Regions from separate parts of the Paenibacillus sp. Y5S-9 genome, predicted to be linked through region 1. Evidence: riboswitches for the same ligand, from Rfam matches in the RefSeq annotation. Region 1 holds a riboswitch; the other holds the start of a gene.

Region 1 (10,317 bases):
ATCAACTGCATCGCTACGTCTCGTGGCGATCTTAATTGTCCTGCTTCATATACTTGATTGAACATACCTGCAAGGGCGAATTCCTCTGCACTTTTGCCTCGTGCAACAGCCTGCAATTCCGTATCGACCATCCCCGGATCAAAAGCAATAATCTCAACAGGGTTCTGTTGGCCCGTTTGTTCCAAAGATACGCATTGGGTGAACATGTTCATGCCTGCCTTGGATGTACAGTACACTGCCATTGAAGGCGCGGGATAACTGCCCGAACCCGATGAGAGATTAACAATTTTACGTCTGGCGGACAGGTGATTTGTTTGTTGAATAAAAGATGAACTCAATATCATTGGCGCTGCGAGGCTGATGTTGAGACTTTGACTTATCTCTGCCGCACTGCACTGATTGATAGGTTTTAGAGGCTCCAGCATCGCTGCATTATTAATGAGTCCAATGAATTCAGCTTCCTGAGACGGAATTTCGTCCAATACACGTGTAACCAAATCATCAAGCCCCGTCAGATCGGATAAATCGTACTGAACATGGCGGTAACGCCCCCTCCATTCCTCGCCTGATTCCAACAGATCCGAACTCCCTCGTGAAATACCGTAAACGTAATCCCCCTTAGCCAATAATAACTCTGCAAGTTGTAAACCGATCCCTTTGGATGTGCCTGTAATGATAAAGTGTCTTCTTCCTGTTTCTGTTCCCATTTCGATAACACTCCTCCTCTATTTTCAATGCATGTTAATTCCACTATTCTTACGAGTTTTTCTTTCTCCACAACGTGGCCCACAGAAAAGGTACACCAAAACATGGTTCATGCTGCTCCATCGCCTTCATTGCACGGAACTCCAAACATTCAAAGCCATCTTCCAGCATGTAGCGAAGCTTCTCCTCCGTGAACGCAAGACCACCTCGCATCGACTTCTCTTGATACACCTGCCAATCATTCATAACGATCTCAGGTCCACCAATATCTCCAAAACCAGGAGCAAAACAAGTCATTCCAAAGTATCCTCCAGGCCGGAGTGCATTGTGGATCATCTCTATGTAGGGGATACGCTGATGTGGTAACAGATGATGCAGACAACCCGAGTCGTAGACAAGATCATATTCTTGCTCTGGGGTCAGTTCGAACACGGAGCGACATTCAAAATGCACGTCCAGTTGCTCCTCTGCCGCCCTCTCCTTAGCCCAGGCAATCGCTGTCTCCGAAAGATCATAAGCATCTACCTGATAGCCTTGGTGGGTTAAATACAACGCATTTCTGCCCGGGCCACAACCCAGTTCCAATGCCTTGCCACCTGTCAGCAGACCTGCATTCACATGCGTTACCAGATTCTCATCCGGTTTGTTTGGGAAAAAGGGGATTGGTCTGTTCCGATCCTCATAGAATGGCTCCCAAAATTGCTTGGCAGATCTGAAGTCCGCATCGAGCATATCATACAGATCCTGTACACTTTTAATCGTCTTTTCCACAACCACATTCCTCCTTCAATGCTCCATCCAAACCTTCATTTCTGACTATTCATTCCTCATCATTTTCAATAAATCAGCCACACTCTATTATAACATTTTTACCCAGTAGTTCTCTATTTTTCTTGTGTTTTCTACTTAAAAAACAGAAGCTTTTTCCCAACAAAAAAACGACCGACATGAATGTCGATCGCTTACAATCGTTGGGGTTTTGTGTTGTAACTTACTTCGCCCGTTCCAAGACTGCAAAGTAATTCCCTTCATTATCAGCAAAGTTGAAGACACGCCCGGTGGGCATCTCAACAATCTCTCCAACCGTTACATGTTTACCAGACAAGTCGGCATATAACTGATCCAGGTTTTCGGTGAAGAACATTAACGAAGGTGTGCCCAGATTTACACCCGCCGACATCCGCTCCACAAACTCCTTGTCATGAAGAATAATGCTTGTCTGCGAATTTGGGGTAGGCGCAATCTCAATCCATCTCATACCCTCGTCAAGGTTTACTTCATCCACAATGTGGAATCCTGCAACTTCCGTCCAAAATGCCAGTGATTCATCCTGATTGTTGACATACAACATAACCTGTCCGACTTTGCTAAACATGGATCAATCACTCCTCTGATCATCTAATCTCTTAACATCCTGCTTATCATTCCTCAAATTCCAATAGAGTATAACATGCGGGACAGCTTTTTTATCATCTTTCTTTGCAAGTACATGCAACTTAAACTGAAGTACACTTTTATGCTTCCACTACAATTAGTTTTTTGAAGTCCCCTTATAAGGTTTTAACAAGTGAAAGTCTATGAAACCCCGAGGTATAATAATTCATATCGATACTTTCCTTTTGAAAATTCATTCGTTCATAAAATACAAGCGCTGCTTCATTTTCTTTATGATCAAGTGTGTAAAGCATGACATCACTACATCCAAATTCAGCTATTTTTAAACATATTTTTGTAATCAGTGTACGTGCTACTCCCTGTCGAAGGTGTGATTTGCTTGTAACAACGCCAACGATTTCATACCGGTTAACAGTAGGCTGAAAGATATAACCAGCATGACCTATGACAACATCTGCTTCGTCAACCATGACATAATAAGCACTGATACGTTCATCCGTCATTTTTAAAAACGAATCCCAGCGCGCAGGATACTGATCGCGTATAAACGAAGGAAATTGAAATTCATGATCCGTCATCATTTTCAGCACGGCTGGCTGATCAATCGCTTGAAAAAGGCGAATAGTCATCTTTTTATCCCCTACCTCTTAGTGTACATGTAGACATCTTTTAAGTTACCAGCTTCATAATATGGATACTCTAGTTTTTGCTGAACTTGAAGGACGATCTCCGTAGACGTTAACATTTCGACCAAGTATAGACCCAGGTCAATGGAAGCCGTAACCCCCGCGCCAGTTACTGTATTACTATCACGCACTACACGCGCTGAAATTACTTCTGCACAATAAGGAGTCAATAAATCATAAGCAGATGAGTTGGTAGTAGCCTTTTTCCATTCAGGAAACCTGCTGCCGCCACCTGTCCTTTCATTCCCTGAATAATAAATAAAGTGTTTGATCAAAAGATCAAACACTTTGCCCAGGCGTACGGCATATAATATATGTGCTTCCTCGTGGTTCACTCCACGTTTACGCCAGTCACACATAACAGATATTTAACAACTAGTATACATGACATCTTTTCATCATTGTATATATTATGAAATTAATGCGTGGCTTTTAACTTCTTCGTAAGATAAAGTACAACATCGTCGTCCATAATTGTTTCTTCACCCGGCTGAATGTAATGATCATGCTTGTGTACACCGTGACCGTCTGGTATGTACCCGCGATGGGCATATAGAACTTGCGCTTTGCCATAATCAGAAAATACGCCTACACCAATGCCTGCTACATCCGTTCGTTCCAGAATAACTTCCTCTGCTCGGTCCATCAACCGTGAACCAATACCTTGGCGCTGGAACTTCATCAGCACATTAAAATCGTTAATTTCGGGAATGCCTTGTTCCCTGAAAGACGGGTAGCTGGAATACCACAATACATTCACGTATCCGGCAAATTCTCCATTTAACTCGGCTACCAAGGTTACGCGCTCCCCATTCTGTTGTTCAGCCAAGTAACGAAGATACTGCTCAGCGAATCTCCCCCAACCCTGCTCCTGAAACGCCTTTGATATAATTACAGGATCGCTCTCATTTAATAGTCTGATATGTACACTCAATGATGAATCCTCCTTAAAAAGATATTTCTTCTTGCTATATTCCCAGTCTATCCCGAAGCGATGTGATGTGAGCAACATGGTGTTTGCCATGCCAAGCATACATGCCCAGATTATAATCCAGTCTTGTCGTTTCTTCCGATGAGGGATGATAAAATTGTTTGGCATAATCTGCATCTGTCAACGCGTTTAACAGAAACACCCAACGACGATGGAGCGCATCCAGAATCTGAAGCGAGAATTCAACATCCAGGTCTCTTGAATCACTCAATTCAGCCCAGCGCTCTTCATAATAAGGCCGAATCGTTGGTGTATCCTCTGTCAGTGCCAACTTGAAACGAATCATACTGTTCATATGGCTGTCTTCCATGTGGTGAATGACCTGTTTGAGCATCCATCCACCTTCTCGATACGGCAGACTTAATTGCTCTTCACTTAGTCCCTTTACCGCTTCACGTGCGCGTTCAGGCAACTCAGCAATGTCCTGAATCCACTTCTCCCGCTGTGCCAAAGTAACTTCACCCGTGTGTACAAAAGGTCCTATCGGAAATCTTTCATTCATCCATTATTCCTCCTTGTTTCTATGATTCAAAATAACTTTTAACATTATCTAAGGAGCATATTCCATAAGCCAACAGTCTCTCATCTGTCCTTCATGCTGCTCATGTTTCTCCAACAGTTTAATCTTTTGGAAACCACATTTCTCGTAACAGGATATCGCTCGCAAGTTCCAGGATTGAGGGTCCATCACCACTTTACGGGCTTGTTTTTCATTAATCAGATAAGCCAGCATGGATTGCATCAACTGTGTACCCATGCCTTTATTCCAGTAGTCTACCTCACCAATAAACTGATCTGTTCCATAGATGATCTCATCCGTGTCTCCATAACCATACTCCGTTCGCTCTTCTTCCTCAAGCTCATAGAACTGAATGTATCCAATCGGATGTCCTCCATACTCAACGATACAACGAGTAGCATCATCTTTCTGATTGTAAAAATGTTCTTTCACTTGCTCCAAATCATGCGGCCGATCACGCCCTTCATAGTACTGAAGAACTTCCGGGTCTGACAGCCACTTCACCAGATGTCGTTCATCTTCTGTTTCCAAGAAACGTACGGTGATTTCATTCGATTCATATACATTCATCATTCTGATTACTCCTTATTGATCTCCAGATTCTCACCCGTAACCCAACTCAGATCCTTCCCTAACAAATGCTCGTTGTGAACATAATACACCATGGGATTCTCAAGCGGCTGAGTCGTTCCACCCAAAGATCTAAGCGTTAACCGCAACTTGTAACTCCCTATCTCATCAGGTATCGCAAATCCCATCAGAGTATCAGCTGATTTCATGGTTTTCCCCTGCGCCTTCAGATACTTTTCCAGAATGACTTGATCCAAATAGGAGCTGCCAACAGACGAAGGCATGTACCACGCATCATCTTGTTCCTCAGTGAATGTGACCCCTTCCCATCCCGGGACAACGGGATACACCATATGTTGATCCTTGTCTTCTCTTTTTCGCGTTATCTCTAACTCTATCTCAACTGCATCCGTATCAATCTGCCTGATTGTGCCTGCCATCACAACATCCTGTGCACTCACACTTGGAATTACATAGCTGTATATGAGCAGAGTCACCAAGAGAATTATCGCTATTCCCGTAAGCCAAAATATTGTACTTTTACGCATTGGTCTGATCCTCCCGTCTGGTTAATCATACTTCCGGAGCAGCTCCTTCTCTGTTAAAGATTGCGTTAACCTATCCAACTCGGGTGAAGCCGTCCAATCACTGGAGGTATTCAATCCATGTTTGATGGTATGGATCGCGCTATGTGCAGACATGTATATATTATGGTGGATTCCAGGTTGGACAATGATGTGCTCTCCTGCACGCATCACTCGAATCGAAAACATCTGATCGTCTCCATAACTGGCATACGCAATCCATCCGGTTTGCACCACATAAAACTCCGTTAGATTGATATGTACATGACTGTTTTGCCAAGCTCCCTGGGATGAAGCAACGGTTCTGCAATAATAACTGCCATCTTCTGCGATCATTTTATATTTCTGTTCCCCGTTCGCCATCTGCTCGAAGCTGGTTTTGACACCAGTCTCACCATATTTCTGTTCTGAAAATTCTGTGTTCAATCGCCTTCATCTCCTGACAAAAAATCCCTTTATTCTAACATTCGACATCGGCTAGGCGAATCTCCTGTTTGGGTATGCGATATATCTTTGCTAAAATTTGAAACGCTTCTCTTCCGGCTTCCGTATTAAGGTCGAAGTCGTATGTATCCCCTATAATAAAACCATCTGATCTGGAGGTTGAGCGCATGTCATTTTTTAAGAAAATGTTAGCCAGTGTAGGTGTTGGAGCAGCCAAAGTAAATACGGAATTGCATACACCAGAGGTCACACCTGGAGGAATCATCTCGGGAGTTGTGTACATTGAAGGTGGGGATGTGGAACAGAATGTAGATCGAATCTATCTTTCAATCAAAACCCATTACATACGGGAGCGCGATGATCGCAAAGTAAAAGAAACAGCTGTTATAGCCAAATATTTGCTCACCGAAGGATTTACCTTACAGCCTGGTGCCAAATTGGAGAAAGACTTCTCATTTGACCTCCCAGAAAATCTGCCGATTACACTGCATCGTGCAGAAGTATGGGTAGAAACAGGCCTCGATATCTCAAGCGCCGTGGACCCCTCAGATCGGGACAGACTGCATGTTGTTCCTAGCAAAGACATGAATACCGTGCTCGATGCAATTGATATCCTTGGTTTCAAACTGCGTGAAGTAACCAATGACTACGCACCAAAGCTGGGCGGCAATCTGCCATTTGTACAGGAATTTGAATTTGTACCAACAAACAAGTTCCGTGGGCATCTGGATGAGTTGGAAGTGCTGTTCTATCCGATGGGCGATTCGCTTGAGCTGCTATTACAGATCGATCGCCGCGCTCGTGGGCTCAGTGGAATATTCTCGGAAGCGATGGGCACGGATGAAAGTTTTGTGCGCCTGCATCTGTATGAAAGACATCTGGCGCGGGGTGCGCATTCTGTCGCTCAAGGACTGGAAGAAGTCATTTCCAAACATATCTAATCTATAGTTTGTGTAAACGAATAAAAACCGTCCTCTATCAGACAAATCTGATGAAGGACGGTTTTTCCCTTTTTAATATGAGCAATCAAAAAATCTGGGGATAATAGCGATCGGAAGGTTATTCTGTCATCGGAGTGTCAGTAGAATTATCCATATATATTAATACACATCGGTACTTTTCAGACTCAACGTTTCGCATACAAGTTGGGCAAACGCATCGAAGCTGCCGCAGGATCGCAGGCTTTCCAGCTGTTCCTCCTGCCGGATCAATTCTACAAACAGATCATAGATCCCCATTGCCTGTTCGTAATCCTCTTTGCAGATAGATAACATAAATACAGCATGTACTTCATTCTCCTCATCCCACGGAATCGGCTTCTCGAGCAGACATACGGATACGGTCGTACGGGTTGAACTCAGCTCCATGGGATGCGGAATCGCCATGCCTCTTCCAAGCGCGGTTGAAGCCATCTTTTCCCGTTCCTGCACAGCGGGCCAGAATTGCTCGGTTACAATTCCCTTCTCCAACAGCGCCCCGCTCATCTCAGCCATAAGTGTCATTTTGTCAGGCTGATCCGACCGAAACATGAACAACGCTGGATCAAAGTAACGCAGCAGCGTCATTTCCTCCTGCTCATCACTAGTTCGCACCAGATGAGTAATCGTTGCCATATCACGTTCCGATGGAATCGCAGCAATGACAGCCGAAGGTTTGCCTTTGGACTCCCGTAACCGAATCGTGGAAATGACCAAGTCTTCGGGCACACTCCCCATCTCCTCGTACTCCCGTAGCGAAACTACACGTGAGACCTCTAGCTCGGCAAATAACGAACGCAATCTGGATTCAAGAATACGGGCTGTGCCGTATCCTGACCCACAGACCAGCAATACGGATTTCCGTTTGCGATGAGGAATCTGGTATTTACGCTCCAATGCTGCCCCAATGTGGAGAGCCAGGTAACCAATCTCGCTGTCATTGATTTCATGAGGTACGTATGTCTGTAGCTGTTTCACTGCACTGATCGTAATCTCATAGGCCAGCGGATAATATTTACGTATATGTCCCAGCAGTGGATTCCGCATGTTCATGCCATGTTCCAGGCGAGTAATCATGGGTTTCAGATGGGCATACAGATCATTTGGCAAGCGTTCATCATCACGCAGATCATAGGTGTACCGATCATAGATATGACCCAGCATCTGCTGTACAGCAACATATAATGGGTCACTTTGTAGTCCATTCCAATCGGTAGCGGTCATTTTTTTGCTAACAATATGCAGCAACAGATAATCTCGCTCTCCGACTGGACAGTGAATGGAATATAACAACTCCAGATCCTGAATAATCTGCTGCGCAAGTTGCTGATCCTGCAGATTCGCCTCCACTTTCTCGAATCGCTCCAGTTCATGCCCCTGTTTAATGCGCAACACCATAACAGCAAGATGCGTAATCAGATCTTTCAGCGCCACATCTGCAATACGAACATCCTGTTTGCCTACATGGCGAATGACGATTTCGCGGATGTGTGCGGGTTCGATTGGGTACAACAAACGTTCCTGTGCAGCAGTCATGCCTTCCGGCCCCAGTTCTTCATCTCGCGCATCAGCGTATTCGGCAAGGCAATAACGGAACCTTTGCTCGTCTCCGACAACCTTTACCCCATGTCCTGGCTTGATCTGAAGCTGAAGCTGGTAGTTCTCCAAAATCTGACGAATGATTTTCAGATCATTGTTCATCGTTGCACGGCTTATATACAGCTGATCAGCGAGGTCTTCCATCTTGATATGACCCGGTTCACCAAGCAGCTTGAACAATTCATAACGGATACGCTCATCAGGGGATCCAGGTACTGGCGCACCTTTTTGCCGATCATCCTTCCGTTCCTCCAACAGCTCATTATATCGCTTCGCATCATGCACACAAATGGAATAACCTCGCCCACGCTTGGATTCCAGGTTCCCACCATGCCCCGCAAGGATATGATCCAGCTTTTTCAGATCATCCCGAATGGTACGCACCGTAACCTCTAGTCTGTCTGCAAGTGCTTGGCTCGTCCAAGCCTGTTCCTGTCCTTCACCATGAATGAGTTGGAACAGCTTTTTCAACCGTTTTGTTGGAAAAATCATACCGATATCCGACCTCCCTTCTGATCAGGATTGTGTATAACTAAAGCTTACTTTATATCGATACAAGTACAGTCATCAATTTGCAATGTGCAAGCTCCGGCAAACGAACGACCTCTTCTCCATCGGTTAACTTCTGCTGATGCTCCAATGGTTGTTCCGCAAGGGATACACGCTCTGCATGTACAGCCTGATTGAAGTGCATGTTCACGTTAGCAGACTGTGACAGATACGGATTGAAGACACGTACAATGTATCCGTCACTCTGCTCTGCTTTCTTGAAGCTGCTTAACACCACGTTGGAATCGTCGCTGAACGACATCAGGCTGTAGTCTGTATCAAGAACACGTTCCTCATCGCGGAAAGCAAAGATCAGTCGTCCATTCAGAAAGTCGCATAGCTGATAACTGCTGATCGGTGTCAGATATTCACGTGCAGCACGGGCTACATTTGCTTCGTCGAATCCAGAAGTCTGGATATGCAGGCCAAAGGTAAAGGAGAGCTCGCCGAGCAATTGCGCGTCAGGTGTTGCTACAATTTTCTCACCGGAGGCCCGGCCAGGACGATACAACAGGTTTTCCTTACCCATGAAACCGAATGTGCGGAACAAGGTCAGGGCAATGGTATCCATTTGCTCACCAATAATCTCGTACTCACGTACACCTTCCGTCATCACAGCCATACCATGCGAACCGTTGTTCAACCCGGCATAACTCTGCATCGCTTCAATGGTGATTGGTTTCTCCTGCCATTGTTCGCGCTCCCATACCTCCACTTCTGGCAATGAGGTTGGACGAGCAATCACACCGAAAGGCTGATCTGCAATGGATAGGGCGGAAGCAATTCCTGTATCAAAAAGAACACGCAGACGGTGGCTGAACACCTCATTCTGCACCTGAACCTGGAAGCGGATCAGCTTCTCTCCTTTGCGAAGAGATATCTGCACCTGCATTGGCAATGCTCCCGACGTGATGCCTGCGGCGCGCTCTTCCAGATCGTAGGGAACATCCAGCGTGAAACGCAGGGATAGTGTCTGAGATACGGACGTTTGGGTAGTAGTCGCACTCATCTGACTGCCTGCCGAAGAAACAATCAGATCCCGCTCAGGTGGAGAATAGTTGTAGGAATCTCCGTCATCCCCGTTATCTTCAAAGACCATTTGATCCGCATACACCTGCCCAGATCGCTTGTCTGTAATTTGCAAGGTACCGTTTGCTTGCAGTGCAATGGTGAAATGTTCATTTTCAATCGTTTCCCCGTTACGCCGCTCCATGACAGGTGCAGTTCCCTGACTGAAATCAAACACAATCTGGGTGTAACCCATTGCCGGGACTTCTTGCAATGCCACCAGCAGCTT
Region 2 (10,317 bases), 2.5 Mb from region 1:
CAGCATGGGTCTTGTGATGAGTATTAAGGTCCACACGGAAGAGAACGAGGATATTCTTGGCTCTGCGGAACAACCAAGTATTACCGATTTGGTGATGAAATTGCTAAGACGCAAGCCATCCCAGCAGGAGCAATAACGTTCTCGAATCAAACCGTGAAACACGTTAGATTTATGTATATAAGCTAGCTAGATAACTATAGAACTCTGGAACAGATCAGCCCAAGTCACATTGGGGTGGATGTTTTGGGGTTTTTATTGTTTTTACGGTGTAATTCAGGCCATTGAATAGTTCACTTTATAACCTGAAGCGATCCAGATTTCCATTTTATTATCCAATTATATACAATGGTAATATTGAGTTCAATTGGAAATCATAGAATGTTAGATTCAGGGGGATGGACGGAGTCATGTTGAGAATGCTGAAAAAGATGGATGGTGTGATTCTCTTCGTAATGCTGTTGCTCATGATTATTAGTATATTTGCGATTTACAGCGGAACGCAGACAGATGCCAAGCTGGCGAATCACCATGTCAAAACGATTTATTTCTATGTGGCCGGGTTCATTGCGGTGCTTGTGATCGGGCTTGTGAATTACAAGTTATACGTGAAATATGCGTTTTATTTGTATGGGTTGGGAATTATACTGCTGATCTTGGCTAATGTCCTGGGCAGTTCGATCAATAATGCTAACGGCTGGCTTAAGCTGGGGGAATTTTCTTTTCAACCGGCAGAGCTGTTCAAGATGATTCTGATTCTGTTCCTCGCCCATTTAATTGTGAAGAGACAACGAGGTACGTTGGAATTTTGGAGAGATATTGTGCCGATTGGCTGCTGGGCGTTTATTCCGTTTGCCCTTGTTATGGCTCAGAATGATTTGGGGAATGCGCTCGGGTATGTGGTGATTTTGGCTGCGGTATTCTGGATCGGAAATATGAGGCTGAAGCACGCATTGATTGCACTGGCGATCGTGGGGGTAGCGTTTTTTGGTTTTGTTAAAGCCTATACCTTCTACCATGATGAAGTATTCACTTTTCTTGAGAAGATAAAACGTGAGCATTGGGCGGAGCGAATTGATCCCTGGCTTGTACCGGAAAAGGCTACCTCCAAAGCTTCCTGGCATACGAAAAATGCAGGTTTAGCCATCGGTTCAGGGGGCATCATGGGCAAGGGTTATTTGCAAGGAACATCCGTTCAGAGTGGACGAGTCCCCTATACGTATTCTGATTCCATTTTTGTTGTAATTGCAGAGGAGTTTGGCTTTGTTGGTGCATCCGTACTGATTTTGTTGTACTTTATTCTGATTCAACGTATGGTGCTGATTGCTCTGACTTGTAGAGATCGCGCGGGACCCGTCATCATTGTAGGTATTATCGGAATGTTATTGTATCAGGTATTTGAGAACGTGGGGGCTTTCCTCGGACTGATGCCGCTCACAGGTATTACGTTGCCGTTCATCAGTTACGGCGGCACTTCTTTGCTCATTAATATGGCTTGTATTGGGGTGGTCATGAGCATTAAGTTGTATGGACAGGAAGAGGAGGATGAACTTCTGATGGGGGAGCAGCAACCCCGGTTGTCGGAACGTTTATGGAATATGCTCAAGAAAGAGAAAAGTGCTGTGTAACTGTTGAGTCGGTGCAGTGAAAAGTAAAGTGGTGGGACTTATAACGTAATCGTTCGTAGGAATGAAGAGGTTGATTTGCCCTGTAACCAGGTGCAGATCAGCCTTTTTAACATGATGGGAGAGAAAGTGTGAATGAGAGATGGGAGAAGAGAAAAGAGAGAATCAATGCAGAGGGTGTCTTCAAGCTTGTCGTAAGTAGAAATGTACCTGAAAAGAATCGGGAACAGAGTGTTAAGCATGGTGTGGAGCTTCAGGTGCCAGCTGTTAGGAGTTAAGAGTTAAAAGTTAGGAGCTAACGAACCTCGCACATCTTATTCGGGGATTTGAAGTACCCGGAGAAAGCTAAGGAATCTGAGACACGTTATGTCAGCATAAACAGCCTTTTGTAGCGTGTGGGTCAGATGAATTTGGGAAATAACGTTCCTCATGTTCCTTACAATTTCAAAAGAAGACCTGAAGGGCAAATAAGACTTCCTCGGTTCCTTAAAACATCGGCTGTTCATTCGCTAGGGTGAGTCAGCCCAGACTTCAAGCTTTTGTGTATGCTGAGGCTCATCGTCGTATAACTTGCCTGAGTTTAAAGACAAACTCTAGTAGATTTATTGCAAATGCTAGGTTTACTTCCGATTCTCCGGGGCATACTGATAGACATGAGAGAGTTGTAGGCAACGTGATCAGAGAGCCGAGGGGGAGAACGGAATGAACAGACGAATCGTAAAGCAAATTGGACTTATTATTGTATGTCTTATGATGATTATCATGATGTGGGAAGGTCAGAAAACGGATGCAGCTGTGGCGGCCACAGCAATTCCGGAACAATCGATTCGCTTGCGCATTCTAGCAAACTCGGATGCACCGGGAGATCAATTGGTGAAACGCGAGATTCGGGATGCTGTCGTAGCTCAGATGGGTGAGTGGGTAGCCGAACTGGAGAATCCGCAAAGTCTGGATGAAGCGCGCAAGGTTATTCGTGAGCATTTGTCCGAGATTGAGAATAGAGTAGGAGAAGAGTTGGCCAGTCGCGGTTTAAATTATGAGTATCAGGTGGAGCTGGGTTCCGTTCCGTTCCCGACCAAACTATATGGAGGAACTGTGTATCCTGCCGGAGATTATGAAGCGGTTCGGATTACGCTGGGCGAAGGAAAAGGTCAGAATTGGTGGTGTGTGTTGTTCCCGCCGCTGTGCTTCATTGATGCAGGGACTGGGGATGCCCTGGCGAAACCTTCAATGTTATCGGCCGCTTCAGCTGAACCTGGAGATGCAGAGGCATCTGTGCAGGGAGATACACCGGAAGCAAGATTCTTTCTGTGGGATATGGCTGTGAAACTGTGGAGTTGGATAACTGGATTGTTCGCATAACAAGGTACTTATACTATGAATAAGGGCGACTTCGATTCAGGGAGCTGCCCTTTTGATATGAATTAGTGGCGAGGATATAGCGAGACTTATGCGTGGAGTGAAGTGTGAAGGGCATCCGAGGCGGTACAGGTATGTTATAATTACTTATATTGAATATGGATATGAACTAACCTACTTGAAGTTTAGGAATGATGATATATGAGCAGAGAAAATGAACCATTGCAACACACCTCTGAGATGAGGGATGGTAGAGAAGAACGTGATATGAAAGCTAAGGGAGAGCTGGTCACTGAGATGTGGGATGTACGCGTCTTGGTGAGCGCTGAGAACGATCACGGATTGGGTAATATTGAAATGTTGGATGTGAAAAAGGGGAGCGCCGATCAACAGGCGCTCGCCGACTTGCAGGCTGCCGCAGCCTGCATTCGTCTCGGTCAGACGGTGGCCTTTCCGACCGAGACGGTCTATGGCTTGGGTGCCGATGCGCGTAGCACAGCAGCCGTGGAGGCTGTATTTGTCGCCAAAGGCCGACCTTCCGACAATCCACTGATCGTGCATATCGCGCACCGTGACCAGTTGGATACTCTGGTCACGGAAGTGAATGAAACGGCGGAAGCGCTGATGGCGGCCTTCTGGCCGGGACCACTGACGCTGGTGCTGCCGGTTAGGCCGGGGGCGGTGTCCCCGCGTGTGACCGCCGGTTTGGACACGGTGGCCGTGCGCATGCCGGACCATCCGGTGGCCTTGCAGTTGATCGCAGCGGCGGCATGCCCTGTGGCTGCACCAAGCGCCAACCGCTCCGGGCGGCCAAGCCCGACACTCGCGTCTCATGTACGCGAGGATCTGGATGGCCGCATCGGCGGCATCGTGGACGGCGGCCCCACCGGGGTGGGCGTCGAGTCCACGGTGGTGCAGGTCGGTGACGACGGTACCGTCACCATCCTGCGCCCTGGCGGCATTACGGCGGAACAGTTGTCCGCCGTTGCCGCCCATGTCGCCACGGACCCCGCGCTACTCGCGGAGGGGGCCGATGGCGTGGGCAGCCCGGCGCCACGCTCGCCGGGCATGAAGTACACGCACTACGCACCCGCAGGGGCGCTGTGCGTGGTAGAGGGGCCGCTCGCAGCGGTGGCGGCCTGGATCAGCGCCGCCCTCGCAGAGGCGGCGCAGCGCGGAGAGCGCACCGCTGTGCTGGCGTTCGCCGAGCACGCGGAGCAGTACCGCGCCGATGCCGTGTTCTCGCTGGGAGACGCCAGCGAGCTGGAAGAGGCAGCGCGCCGGCTATACGCCGCGCTGCGCAGCTGCGATGAGCAAGGCGCCACATATATTGTGGCTGAAGCCTGCTCACGCGAAGGGCTGGGAGCAGCCGTCATGAATCGGCTGCTCAAGGCTGCGGGGAACCAACTCATACAAGTTGGCAACCAGCAACCCTCTTAACCTCCCCTGATCATATATCAGGAGAGCTACGTACTCTTTTTCAAAACAATCAATAAACCACCATATCCACTTTCACGCCAATCTAGCTTTATGCACCACGGATATCGAGTAGATCCGTCGCCGCCGTTTGCCTTTCATCGGTCATGTTTAGGTCCTTGTCCGCATATCGTGTACAAGAACCTTTACGTGACTTGGGGGTATGGGGATGTGGGATGTGTCTGCCCATGTAGGGCAGTTGGTAACCATTTTGATCATGGCTGTTGCGCTTGGCCTCGATGCCTTCTCACTCGGAATCGGAATTGGCATGAAGGGCATTCGGCTGAGGGATGTATTGCGAATCAGTATTGTAACCGCGCTATTTCATATCATCATGCCGCTCATCGGCATGTATATGGGCAAATACGTCAGCTCCCTGCTCGGTGACATTACAACGTATGCGGCAGGTGGATTACTTGTTTTGCTGGGTGCTCATATGATTCTGAATGCATTCCGTGAAGGCGATACTAAGCTGGTGGACCACCGTTCCCTGCTCGGCGTTGTTTTGTTCTCCCTCAGTGTAAGTGTGGATTCGTTCTCCGTTGGCGTTTCCTTAGGGATGTTTAGCAGTGATCTGATCTTAACCGTACTTGCTTTCGGCTTTTGTGGCGGGGTGATGTCGGTTATGGGTCTGCTATTAGGCCGTCGGGTGAGTCAGAATCTCGGGGATTACGGCGAAGCTATTGGTGGCGCAATCTTGCTTGCGTTTGGACTTTTGTTTATATTTTAGAATAAAACTTGAGATATCATATCATTCGCATCATATGTAAAATGGGGAGGCTAACACAATGAAACATATTTTATTCGTATGTACAGGAAATACGTGCCGCAGCCCCATGGCAGAGGGGCTTTTGCGAAAACTGGCATCGGAGCGTGGCATTCAGGTAGAAGTTCGTTCCGCAGGTGTGGCAGCAACGTCGGGTATGCCGATCTCTCGTCATGCGGAAGCGGTTTTGAGAGATCATAACGTTGAAGGTCCACCTCATTCCACACAACTTAGCTCTAACCTGGTAGGTTGGGCCGATCTGGTTCTAACATTAACACGGAGTCACAAGCAGCATGTCATGCAGGTTTTTCCCGATTCAGTCCACAAAACCTATACATTGAAAGAATATGTGGAGGATGATGAACAGGTATTAAGTGATGTCCAGGAGTTGGACAGCCTGTTTGCAACGCTGGAGATGAAACGTGCCCTTGGGCAAGAGATCCTGGCATCGGAGCGGGAGCGAGCCATTGAGATTAGACAACGAATTCCAAGTTTCGACATCTCTGATCCGTTTGGGGGAAGTCGTGATGATTACAATATAGCTGCAGCTGAGATTCGGACGGCATTGGACCGGCTTTTGGATAAGCTGAGATAATTCTGATCCTGCGAGGCAGGTTATAGAAATAGAACACGTGATGTAAATTAACCGTTGATTTTAGCCGCGGGTTGTTTTATGATGAAGGGGAAAACAGGGATCCGGTGTAACTGGCGACGAAGTGGGCATAACCACGATGGAGCACCGGAACAAACGGCCGGTCGCCTGGGCAAAAGAGCAATTCTGCGTTACCCGCAGACTGCTCTTTTTTTCGTCTTTCATCTGATTATTCGCTATAATAGTACCTGAGATGCCGTGCAAGAATACGAAGGACAACCAAGAGACAGCGGGCATGATTTTATCGGGAGGCGATGATAGGATGACTATAGAGTTAGATTCGGAACAACCCGGATTGCAGGAACAGACCGCGTCTATTCTGCATGAACTGGCGCTTGCTGGACAGCTTGGGCCTGGACAGATCGTTGTGATCGGTACAAGCACAAGTGAAGTCGCAGGCGCTCGGATTGGTACGAGTGGTGCCATTGAAGTGGCACAGCAGCTTCTTGCGGGTATACGCGAGGTGCAGGAGGAATTCGGTTTTGATACGGTATTCCAATGTTGTGAGCATCTGAACCGTGCGCTGGTAATGGAGCGTTCTGTGCTTACTCGTCTTGGATTGACCGAGGTTGGTGCAGTACCCGTGCCCAAGGCCGGAGGTTCAATGGCATCCGCAGCATATCGTTCGCTGACCGATCCATGCCTGGCTGAACATGTGCAGGCCCATGCGGGACTGGACATTGGGGAGACGATGATTGGGATGCATCTCCGGCATGTAGCCGTACCCTATCGTACAGCGCTCCGCTATGTTGGAGATGCACGTGTGACCACAGCGTTGACTCGTCCGAAGTTGATTGGCGGCGAACGCGCGGTGTATCGTATGGAAGAACAACCAGATTCAACATTTTGTGACTAACATATAAAGCGAGACTAATTGGGTTACACTCCTGACTTTGATTGCATCACCATCTTCCGATCGCTGTTATCCCCAGATTTTTAATTCCCTATTTAAAGGGGAAATCCGGTGATAGCCTATGCTTCCGGAGTAGCTTTCTAAAGAAAGCTTTTTGGCGACTACTTTGTTTCTTCAGATTGGTGTTGCACTCGCCGTTTTCGTGTAAACATTAGTTTCACTTTATAAATTCACTTATAAACTGGGAGGAATTTAATCATGGAACAATTGCGCAAGAATGACCCGGCAGTACTGGAAGCGATGAATCTTGAACTGAAACGTCAACAGAACAACATCGAACTGATTGCATCCGAGAACATCGTAAGTGAAGCAGTAATTGAAGCAATGGGATCTGTTCTGACCAACAAGTACGCTGAAGGATATCCAGGTAAACGTTACTATGGCGGTTGTGAGCATGTGGACATCGTTGAAGACATCGCGCGTGATCGTGCAAAAGAATTGTTCGGAGCAGAACACGTGAATGTTCAACCTCACTCCGGTGCACAAGCGAACATGGCAGTATATCTTGCAGCGTTGAAACCTGGTGATACTGTACTCGGTATGAACCTTGCCCATGGTGGACACCTCACACACGGTAGCCCGGTTAACGCATCCGGTTTGCTGTACAATTTCGTAGCATACGGCGTACAGGAAGATACATTCCTGATTGATTATGATGAAGTACGCAAAGCGGCTTTCAAACACCGCCCTCGTCTGATCGTTGCTGGTGCAAGTGCATATCCGCGTACCATTGATTTTGAAAAGCTGGCTTCCATCGCTAATGATGTAGGCGCTTTGTTCATGGTGGACATGGCTCACATCGCAGGACTGGTTGCTGCTGGTTTGCATCCAAACCCGGTTCCACATGCGCATTTCGTAACAACAACAACACACAAAACGCTGCGTGGACCTCGTGGTGGTATGATTCTGTGCCGTAAAGCGTGGGCAGCAGCGATTGATAAAGCCGTATTCCCTGGTTCCCAAGGTGGACCTCTGATGCACGTGATCGCATCCAAAGCGGTAGCATTCGGAGAAGCTTTGCAGCCTTCGTTCAAAACATATGCACAGAACGTTGTGAAAAACGCACAGGTTCTGGCTGAAACACTGATCGCTGAAGGATTGAACATTGTATCTGGTGGTACAGATAACCACTTGATGCTGATCGATACACGCAGTGTGAACATCACAGGTAAGGAAGCTGAGCATGTGCTTGATTCCATCGGTATTACCGTGAACAAAAATGCAATTCCATTCGACCCTACAAGCCCGTTTGTAACGAGCGGTATTCGAATTGGTACACCTGCTGCAACTTCCCGTGGCATGAACGAAGAAGCGATGGTTGCTATTGGTAAGATCATTGCCAAAACGTTGAAAAATCCAAAAGATACAGCGAAGCTGGATGAAGCTCGTGCAGAAGTGACTGCACTGACAGACCAATTCCCGCTTTATACCGACCTTAAATACTAAAAAACTTTGCTCATGCTGTTTGTATTTGAGATGTTCGTTCTTAAAATGGGATACAAAAAAACGAAGCAGACAGAATGAGGCCGTAGAAGCGAAGCGTTCGCATTTATTCCCGAATTTACACCTTTATAAGGAGATTCATAAAATTCGGGAATAACAGCGATCGAAGGAGCATTCTGGTGGCGGAGTGCAATTGTATTTATCATTTTCCTTATCTCAACGACATAACAACATGAGCAAAACAGGACCGGATGGATCATTTTCCGGTCCTGTTTTTTATAGGATTCGGTAATCTGTAATGATTGGGTGCCCTTTGATGGTGTAATTCGTTGTTGGTGATGATATAATATACAGGATTTATCGAGCCCATGAATGGTGGCTAGGTATATTTGGAAATGCTTAACATGAAGAACTTACCGGAGGGACAAATTAGATGGGAAAATTAGTAATATGTGATCACCCTTTGATTCAACACAAACTGACGTTTATACGCGACATGCGTACGAATACGAAAGATTTTCGTGAATTGGTGGATGAAGTAGCAACGTTGATGGCTTATGAGATTACAAGAGATGTTGAACTGGAAACGATTGATGTACAGACACCTGTAGCTGCAACACAAGGTAAAGTCATCTCTGGACGTATGCTCGGACTGGTGCCGATTCTGCGTGCAGGACTCGGAATGTTGGATGGCGTTGTGAAATTGTTGCCAGCGGCAAAAGTTGGACATGTTGGTCTGTTCCGTGACCCGGAAACACTGCAACCGGTAGAATACTACACCAAACTGCCTACAGACGTAACAGAGCGTCAATTGATTGTAATTGATCCGATGCTGGCAACGGGTGGTTCGGCAATTGCAGCTATTGACGTGCTCAAAAAACGTGGCTGTACCCAAATCAAAATGATGAACCTGGTTGCAGCACCGGAAGGCGTAAAAGCTGTGCAAGATGCACATCCCGATGTGGACATCTATGTAGCAGCATTGGACGACCGTCTGGATGATCATGGTTACATCGTTCCAGGACTTGGAGATGCAGGAGACCGTCTATACGGCACTAAATAAGCATATCGCATGCTTGTAATCGGAACTTATAGAAAAGGGGCTTTGCTCGAATGTCCAACAAAATTAAAGTCATGACGATCTTCGGGGTGCGTCCGGAAGCCATTAAGATGGCTCCGCTTATTTTGGAATTGCAAAAACACCCTGAGTCTATTGAATCTATTGTTTGCGTAACTGCGCAGCATCGCCAGATGTTGGATCAGGTACTTGAAGTTTTCGACATTCATCCCGATTATGATCTGGATGTGATGAAGGACCGTCAGACATTGAATGAAATCACAATTCGTGTGCTTGGCGGTCTGGAGCCGGTGTTAGCTGAAGCTAAGCCGGATATTGTGCTGGTTCACGGAGATACATTAACTACCTTTGTAGCGAGCTACGCAGCATTCTTGCAACAGATTCAGGTAGGGCATGTGGAAGCGGGGCTGCGGACGTGGAACAAGCTGTCTCCATATCCGGAAGAGATGAATCGTCAGCTGACGGGAGTACTGGCTGATCTACACTTTGCGCCTACGGATTGGTCTTCTTCCAATCTTGCCAAAGAAAATAAATCGGAGTCTAGTACGTACGTCACAGGCAACACGGTAACAGATGTGTTTCAATATACAGTACGGGAGGACTACACACACCCGGTACTTGATTGGGCCCAAGGCAAACGCCTTGTGCTGATGACAGCTCATCGCCGTGAATCTCAAGGCGAGCCTCACCGCAACATTTTCCAGGCCGTCAAACGGATTGCCGACGAATTCGAAGATATTGCCATCGTGTACCCGGTGCATCCAAGTCCTGCTGTGAAGGAGCCGGCTCACGCGATTTTGGGGAATCATCCCCGTATTCAATTAATTGATCCACTAGACGTGGTGGATTTGCATAACTTTTACCCGCACACTCACTTGATTTTGACCGATTCAGGCGGTTTGCAGGAAGAAGCACCTTCGTTTGGTGTGCCTGTGCTCGTATTGCGCGATACAACAGAACGCCCGGAAGGTATTGAAGCCGGAACGCTGGAACTGGTAGGTACCGAAG

What was found. A riboswitch is a leader RNA that binds a small molecule or an ion and turns the genes downstream of it on or off. The one in region 1 is predicted to bind ZMP and ZTP.
Region 2: it holds a riboswitch for ZMP and ZTP, as region 1 does, so the genes downstream of both, V6669_RS27610 (TIGR01440 family protein) here and V6669_RS08275 (GNAT family N-acetyltransferase) in region 1, are expected to answer to the same signal.

The regions. Positions count from the first base shown of each region.
Region 1 covers NZ_CP145887.1:1,835,656-1,845,972, reverse strand. The annotation lists gene V6669_RS08290 (SDR family NAD(P)-dependent oxidoreductase) at 1-707, opposite strand, end outside; gene V6669_RS08285 (class I SAM-dependent methyltransferase) at 757-1,476, opposite strand; gene V6669_RS08280 (VOC family protein) at 1,697-2,080, opposite strand; gene V6669_RS08275 (GNAT family N-acetyltransferase) at 2,256-2,729, opposite strand; ZMP/ZTP riboswitch at 3,070-3,151, opposite strand; gene V6669_RS08270 (GNAT family N-acetyltransferase) at 3,205-3,720, opposite strand; gene V6669_RS08265 (YfiT family bacillithiol transferase) at 3,755-4,279, opposite strand; gene V6669_RS08260 (GNAT family N-acetyltransferase) at 4,328-4,867, opposite strand; gene V6669_RS08255 (hypothetical protein) at 4,876-5,415, opposite strand; gene V6669_RS08250 (hypothetical protein) at 5,437-5,877, opposite strand; gene V6669_RS08245 (sporulation protein) at 6,063-6,836, shown strand; gene V6669_RS08240 (BglG family transcription antiterminator) at 6,996-8,963, opposite strand; gene mngB (mannosylglycerate hydrolase) at 9,016-10,317, opposite strand, start outside.
Region 2 covers NZ_CP145887.1:6,271,825-6,282,141, reverse strand. The annotation lists gene V6669_RS27645 (FtsW/RodA/SpoVE family cell cycle protein) at 1-136, shown strand, start outside; gene V6669_RS27640 (FtsW/RodA/SpoVE family cell cycle protein) at 408-1,625, shown strand; gene V6669_RS27635 (hypothetical protein) at 1,754-1,900, shown strand; gene spoIIR (stage II sporulation protein R) at 2,325-2,984, shown strand; gene V6669_RS27625 (L-threonylcarbamoyladenylate synthase) at 3,339-4,421, shown strand; gene V6669_RS27620 (manganese efflux pump MntP family protein) at 4,627-5,187, shown strand; gene V6669_RS27615 (low molecular weight protein arginine phosphatase) at 5,246-5,818, shown strand; ZMP/ZTP riboswitch at 5,915-5,996, shown strand; gene V6669_RS27610 (TIGR01440 family protein) at 6,138-6,731, shown strand; gene glyA (serine hydroxymethyltransferase) at 6,987-8,234, shown strand; gene upp (uracil phosphoribosyltransferase) at 8,665-9,294, shown strand; gene wecB (UDP-N-acetylglucosamine 2-epimerase (non-hydrolyzing)) at 9,345-10,317, shown strand, end outside.